2 regions of the Kribbella sp. NPDC104218 genome follow, and region 2 is predicted to be linked to the other one. Evidence: riboswitches for the same ligand, from Rfam matches in the RefSeq annotation. Region 2 holds a riboswitch; the other holds the start of a gene.
The links. Region 2 has a riboswitch for ZMP and ZTP ahead of ACZ6ZD_RS29660 (glycine hydroxymethyltransferase). Riboswitches for the same ligand answer to the same signal wherever they lie in the genome.
Positions count from the first base shown of each region.

Region 1 (3,397 bases), 480 kb from region 2:
CTTCGCGGCGCTCGCCGATGGCGGGGAGCTGCCCGAGCTCGAGCTGCGCGACGCCCCGGTTCTGCAGTACCGCGGCTCGATCGAGGGCTTCTACGGGACGCCGTGGTCGCATGCGGAACGTCTCGACCACCTGGACTACCTCGGCGCGCACCGCCTGAACACCTTCCAGTACGCGCCGAAGGACGACCCGTACCACCGCGAGCAGTGGCGCGACCCGTACCCGGCCGCGAAGCTCGCCGAGCTCGCCGAGCTGATCGAGCGCGCCGCCCGGAACAAGGTCGACTTCACCTTCGCGCTCTCGCCCGGCCTGTCGATGCGGTACGACGACGACGCTGACTACCAAGCCCTGATCGCGAAGTTCGAGGCCCTCTACGGCATCGGCGCGCGGGTCTTCAACGTGCCGCTGGACGACATCGACTACGGCTCCGACGGCGCCGCCGCGGGGCGTGCGCAGTCCGGCCTGCTGAATCGGATCCAGCGGGAGTGGGTCGCCGCGAAGCCCGACGTCGCGCGGCTGCAGATGGTCCCGACCGAGTACTACGACGCGCTGGAGACGCCGTACAAACAGGCGCTGCGCGAAGAGCTCGACCCGGCCGTCATCGTGCACTGGACCGGCACGGCCGTCATCCCGGAGCGGATCACCGCCGCCGAGGCCGCCGAGGCGAAGGCCGTGTTCGGCCACGATATCCTGATCTGGGACAACTTCCCGGTCAACGACTACGTCCCCGGCCGGCTGCTGCTCGGCGCGTACTCGGGCCGCGAGGCCGGCGTCGCCGACCACGTCGTCGGCGTCATCTCCAACCCGATGAACCAGGCGCGGACCAGCAAACTCGCGGTCCACTCGTTCGCCGACTACGGCTGGAGCCCGGCGACGTACGACGAGCAGGCGTCCTGGCTGCGCGCGATCGCCGAGCTGGCCGCCGGTGACCCCGACACCATCGCGGCCCTGACGCTCTTCGCCGATCTCAACACCTACGACGGCACCCTGCACCAGTCCCAGGCGCCGGTCCTCGCCGCCGAGATCGCCAACTTCTGGTCGGCCGGCGCGGGTCCCGAAGCCGCCGCCGCGCTGCGCGGCGTCTTCGAGGCCATCGAGCAGACGCCCGCCGTCCTCGGCCGCACCCCGATCGCGGCCGAGACGGCCTCCTGGCTCGACGCCACCGAGCTCTGGGGCCGCGCGCTCCAGCGCGCCCTCGACCTCCTCGAACAAGTCGCCGATGGCAACGAATCCGCTGATGGCACCCGCGCCGAGCTCGACGAGCTGGTCGCTCGCGCGACCGCGATCCGCGACCACACCACGCCACACTCCGAGACCTATCCGCGGATCGCCGACGGCGTTGCCGACCTGTTCGTCATCGAGGCCGGTCGCGCCCATGACCGGGCGCGCGGCCTTCCGACCGTCCGCACCGCGTCCAGCTCCCAACCGGCCGCCGGCCGGCACGCCGTCAGCCACATCCTCGACGGCGACCCCGCGACGTTCTTCTCCACCGGCAGCCCGCCCGCGATCGACGACGAGATCCGCGTCGACCTCGGCGCCGAGTACGACGTCGCCACCGTCACGTTGCTGATGGCGGAGCCGACCAGCCCCGACGACTTCATCCACTCGGGTGTCCTGGAGATCTCGACCGACGGCGCCTCGTGGAGCGAGATCACCCGCGCGACCACGCCCGACGTCCAGGCCGTGGTCGGCGGCAAGGCCCGCTACGTCCGCTACCGGGCGCTCGCCGCCAATACCGAGCGCTGGCTGGTGGTTCGCACCTTCGACGTCCGGACCACCTAGGGGCCTGTACGCCGGTGCCGCCTAAACTGGTTGGCGGACCGCTACTGGCGTTGAGGTGGAAGACCACCGGGGAACGGTCTGCCGGCAGCTGCCGGCCGCAGCCGCGCGCCTGGGCAACCGACCTGTTGTCGATGCCCAGAGGGAGTGTGCGTGCCATGACCGCTCAATTGATGATCGGGACCGAGATCGCCGCCGAGATGGTGGCCAGCGCCGCCGTCCGCGCTGAGCAGTTGCGTGCGGCGACCGGCGTCCAGCCGTGTCTGGCGACCGTGCTGGTGGGGGAGGACCCGGCGTCCGCGACGTACGTGCGGATGAAGCAGAACCGGTGCAAGAAGGCTGGGATCGGGTCGCGCAGCGTGGTGCTGCCGAAGGAGACGACGACGGCCGAGCTGGTCGCCGCGCTGACCGAACTGTCGAACGACCCGGAGGTGCACGGCATCCTGCTGCAGCACCCGGTGCCGGGTCACATCGACGAGCGGGCCGCGTTCGAGGCGATCGATCCGGCGAAGGACGTCGACGGCGTCACCATGCACGCGTTCGCGGCGATGGCCTTCGGCGAGCCCGGGTTCCGGTCCTGTACGCCGGGCGGCATCCTGAGGCTGCTGCGGGCGTACGACGTCCCGCTGTCCGGCGCGCACGCGGTCGTGATCGGCCGCAGCCCGATTCTCGGTAAGCCGGCCGGAATGTTGCTGCTGGCATCGGATGCGACCGTCACCTACACCCACTCGCGGACCGTCGACCTGCCGGCCATCGTCCGGACGGCGGACCTCGTCGTCGCCGCGGTCGGCAAGGCCAACTTCGTCCGCGGCGACTGGCTGAAGCCGGGCGCGGTCGTGGTCGATGCCGGGTACAACGAGGGCAACGTCGGCGACGTGCACTTCGACGAGGCGGCCGGGGTGGCGCGGCTGATCACACCCGTGCCGGGCGGGGTCGGGCCGATGACGATCGCGCTGCTGCTGGAGCAGACGGTGGACGCCGCACAGGCCCAAACCGAGACGGCTGTCCAGTCCGTGGCCGGTCTGGCCTAGGCTGTATACGTTGTCGAAGTAGTGCGAACAGGAGGAATGCCGTGGCGGTGCGGGCGATCCGGGGAGCCACCCAGCTGGATGTGGACGAGCGCGGGCATCTGCTCGAGCGGTCCGCCGAGCTGGTGAAGGCCGTCCTGGAGGCGAACGATCTGAACAGCGACGACCTGATCAGCATCCTGTTCACCGTCACCCCCGACCTGCACTCGGAGTTCCCGGCCGTCGCGGGCCGCCAGATCGGGCTCACCGACGTTCCGCTGATGTGCATGCAGGAGATCGACATCCCGCACGCGCTGCCGCGGGTGGTCCGGATGATGGTGCACACCGAGACGCAGCGCTCGCGGGACAAGATCCAGCATGTCTACCTGCATGGCGCCAGCGCGCTCCGGCCGGATCTGACGGGCGCGCAGTGACCGAGCTGCGCGGCCCGGTCCGCATCGTCGGTACCGGCCTGATCGGTACGTCGATCGGCCTCGCGCTGACCCGGCTCGGCGTAGTCGTCGAGCTGGTCGACGCGAACCCCGACTACGCGCTGATGGCCGAGCGGATCGGAGCCGGGTCGCGGCTGGTCCAGATCGAGCCGCAGCTGGTG
Region 1 is NZ_JBVJMQ010000003.1:578,427-581,823, forward strand. It holds gene ACZ6ZD_RS27475 (beta-N-acetylglucosaminidase domain-containing protein) at 1-1,780, shown strand, start outside; ZMP/ZTP riboswitch at 1,811-1,902, shown strand; gene ACZ6ZD_RS27480 (bifunctional 5,10-methylenetetrahydrofolate dehydrogenase/5,10-methenyltetrahydrofolate cyclohydrolase) at 1,936-2,808, shown strand; gene aroH (chorismate mutase) at 2,850-3,218, shown strand; gene ACZ6ZD_RS27490 (prephenate dehydrogenase) at 3,215-3,397, shown strand, end outside.
Region 1: it holds a riboswitch for ZMP and ZTP, as region 2 does, so the genes downstream of both, ACZ6ZD_RS27480 (bifunctional 5,10-methylenetetrahydrofolate dehydrogenase/5,10-methenyltetrahydrofolate cyclohydrolase) here and ACZ6ZD_RS29660 (glycine hydroxymethyltransferase) in region 2, are expected to answer to the same signal.

Region 2 (3,397 bases):
ACACCGCGGGCTGGCTGATCTTGAGTGTGTCGGCCAGCTCAGCCGCGGTCATCGTTCCGTTCGGGCTGACCAGCATCCGGCCCATCACCCGCGCGGACATGGTCGGGACCCCACTGTTGGCCATCACCCCGGCGAAGCGTTCGACGTACTGACTGACTTCTTCCGGGGTGGGCGCCATAGTTGAACTTTACGCGAGCTCGAGGCCCGGGTAGAGCGGGTGCTTGTCGAGCATCTCGGCCGAGGCCGCGCGGGTCTTGTCGGCGACGCCGTCCCCGAGCGTGTACTTCGCCTTGGACGGCGCACCGGCCGCGGTCGTGGTCGGCGTGGTCGCGGACAGGACGTCGACGATCAGCTCGGCGACCTTGTCGAACTCGTCGGCGCCGAAGCCGCGCGTGGTCAGCGCCGGGGTGCCGATCCGGACGCCGGAGGTGTACCAGGCGCCGTTCGGGTCGCGGGGGACGGCGTTGCGGTTGGTGACGATGCCGGCGTCCAGCAGGGCGGACTCGGCCTGGCGGCCGGTGATGCCGTACGACGAGACGTCGAGCAGGACGAGGTGGTTCTCGGTGCCGTCGGTGACGAGCTTGACGCCGCGCTTCATCAGCCCCTCGGCGAGCGTGACGGCGTTGTCGGCGACGGCCTGGGCGTAGGTCTGGAACTCCGGCTGGCGGGCCTCGGCCAGCGCGACGGCCTTGGCAGCCATGGTCTGGCTGAGCGGACCGCCGAGGACCATCGGGCAGCCGCGGTCGACGGAGTCGGCGTACTCGGGCTGGCACAGGACCATGCCGCCACGCGGGCCGCGCAGCGACTTGTGCGTGGTCGTGGTGGTGACGTGCGCGTGCGGGACCGGGTCGAAGTCGCCGGTGAAGACCTTGCCCGCGACCAGACCGGCGAAGTGCGCCATGTCGACCATCAGCGTCGCGCCGACCTCGTCGGCGATCTCGCGCATCTTGGCGAAGTTCACCTTGCGCGGGTACGCCGAGTACCCGGCGATCAGCACCAGCGGCTTGAACTCGCGCGCGGCCGCGGCGACCTGGTCGTAGTCGAGCAGGCCGGTCTCGGGGTCGGTGCCGTAGGAGCGCTGGTTGAACATCTTGCCGGAGATGTTCGGGCGGAAGCCGTGGGTGAGGTGGCCGCCGGCGTCCAGGGACATGCCGAGCATGCGCTGGTCGCCGAGCGCCTTGCGGAGCTTGTTCCAGTCCTCTTCGGACAGGTCGTTGACGTGCTTGGCGCCGACCTCGGCGAGCGCGGGGGACTCGATCCGCTGCGCGAGGATCGCCCAGAAGGCGACCAGGTTGGCGTCGATCCCGGAGTGCGGCTGGACGTAGGCGTGCGGCGCGCCGAACAGGGCCTTCGCGTGGTCGGCGGCGGTCTGCTCGACGGTGTCGACGTTCTGGCAGCCGGCGTAGAAGCGGTGGCCGACGGTGCCTTCGGCGTACTTGTCGGACAGCCAGTTGCCCATCGTGAGCAGGGTGGCGGGGGAGGCGTAGTTCTCACTCGCGATCAGCTTCAGCGAGGAGCGCTGGTCGGCCAGCTCGGCCTTGATCGCGCCGGCGATGGTCGGCTCGACGGAGGCGATCACCTCGAGCGCGTTCTGGTAGGCCGCGGAGGCCTTGGCGGCGTCGAAGGGTTGAGTCATCGTTGTCTCTCCTGCGGTTGCAGTGGGTCGAAGGCACCCAGGCGCACGGTGCCGACGGTCTTCGCTCCCCGGTGGTTCTCCACCTTCAGCGCGCCAGTCGCTTCGCGCTCACCCTATCGTGCGCTCGACGATGTCCTGGAACGGCGTCGTCCGTGGAAGTGTCCCGAAGACGCCGCCCCAGGCGCCGCCCAGCCGGGAGCCCACGAACGCGTCCGCGACGGCGGGTGTCGAGTGTCGAATCAGTAGCGATGCCTGCAGGCACAGCGCCATCCGCGCGGCCAGTCGGCGCGCGCCCGCTTCGCCGATATCAGCCAGGCCTTGCAGGACGTCGGTCACCGCCGCGTCCAGCCGCTGGTCGGCCCCGCTCACCGTGCCCATTTCCATCAGCCAGGCTTCCAGCGACTCCGGCTTCCGCAGTGCCCGGAGCACATCGAGCGCGTTGACGTTCCCCGAGCCTTCCCAGATCGAGTTCAACGGCGACTCGCGGTAGAGCAGCGGCATCCCCGACTCCTCCACGAAGCCGTTGCCGCCCAGACACTCCAGCGCTTCCGCGACCAGGAACGAGGTCCGCTTCGTCACCCAGAACTTCGCGAGCGGCAGGGCGATCCGCCGAAAAGCCGTCTCTTGCTGATCCCCACCGACGGAGGCGTCGACGGCGGCGGCCAGGCGCATGGCGAGGGCGGTGGCGGCTTCGCTTTCGATGGCCAGGTCGGCGAGGACGTTCTGCATGGCGGGTTTGTCGGCGAGGAGGCCGCCGAAGGCGGAGCGGTGTCGGGTGTGCCAGACGGCTTCGACGAGGGCTCGGCGTTGGAGGGCGGCTGAGCCCAGGACGCAGTCGAGGCGGGTGGCGGCGACCATTTCGATGATGGTGCGGACGCCGGCGCCTTCGGGGCCGAGTCGGTGGCCGACGGTGGAGTGGAACTCGACTTCGCTGGAGGCGTTGGAGCGGTTGCCGAGTTTGTCCTTGAGGCGTTGCAGGGCGAAGGTGTTGCGGTTGCCGTCGGCAAGAACGCGGGGGACGACGAAGCAGGTGAGCCCGTCGGGCGCCTGGGCGAGGACGAGGAACAGGTCGACCTGCGGCGCGGAGCAGAACCACTTGTGCCCGTCGAGCAGGTACTCGTCGTCGCCGCCGGACGGCGTGGCGGTGGTCAGGTTGGCGCGCACGTCGGAGCCGCCCTGCTTCTCGGTCATCCCCATCCCGGCCAGGACGCCGCGCTTGGCCGCGCCCGGCAACCGGCGTACGTCGTACTCGGTCGAGGCCAGTCGCGGCGCCCACTCGGCGGCCAGCGCCGGCGATGCCTGGAGGGCGGGGACGGCGGCGTACGTCATCGAGATCGGGCAGCTGTGGCCGGGCTCGACCTGGGACCAGACGTAGAACCCGGCGGCACGGGTCAGGTGCGGGTTCGGCCGGGTGCTCGTCCAGGGCGCGGCCTGGAGGCCGAAGCCGACGGCGCGCTCCATCAGCCAGTGCCACGACGGGTGGAAGTCGACCTCGTCGATGCGGTGCCCGTAGCGGTCGTGGGTGCGCAGGGCGGGTGGGTGCTGGTTGGCCGGGAGAGCGTGGGAGAGCGCTTCCTCCGATCCCGCGAGCGCTCCGATCCGGGTGAGTTCCGGGTCGGCGGCGAGGTCGGCGTAGGGCCGCAGCGCGTCGCCGAGCGGCGCGTCGCGGGTGAAGAAGTTCACGCCGTGCAGTGGGGGAGCCTGGTTCGTTACAGCGTTTGGGTCCGCCATATCAGTACGGTAAGCGGTATGGCGCGTTCA
Region 2 is NZ_JBVJMQ010000003.1:1,058,445-1,061,841, reverse strand. It holds gene ACZ6ZD_RS29665 (GbsR/MarR family transcriptional regulator) at 1-178, opposite strand, end outside; gene ACZ6ZD_RS29660 (glycine hydroxymethyltransferase) at 188-1,636, opposite strand; ZMP/ZTP riboswitch at 1,665-1,747, opposite strand; gene ACZ6ZD_RS29655 (acyl-CoA dehydrogenase family protein) at 1,745-3,367, opposite strand.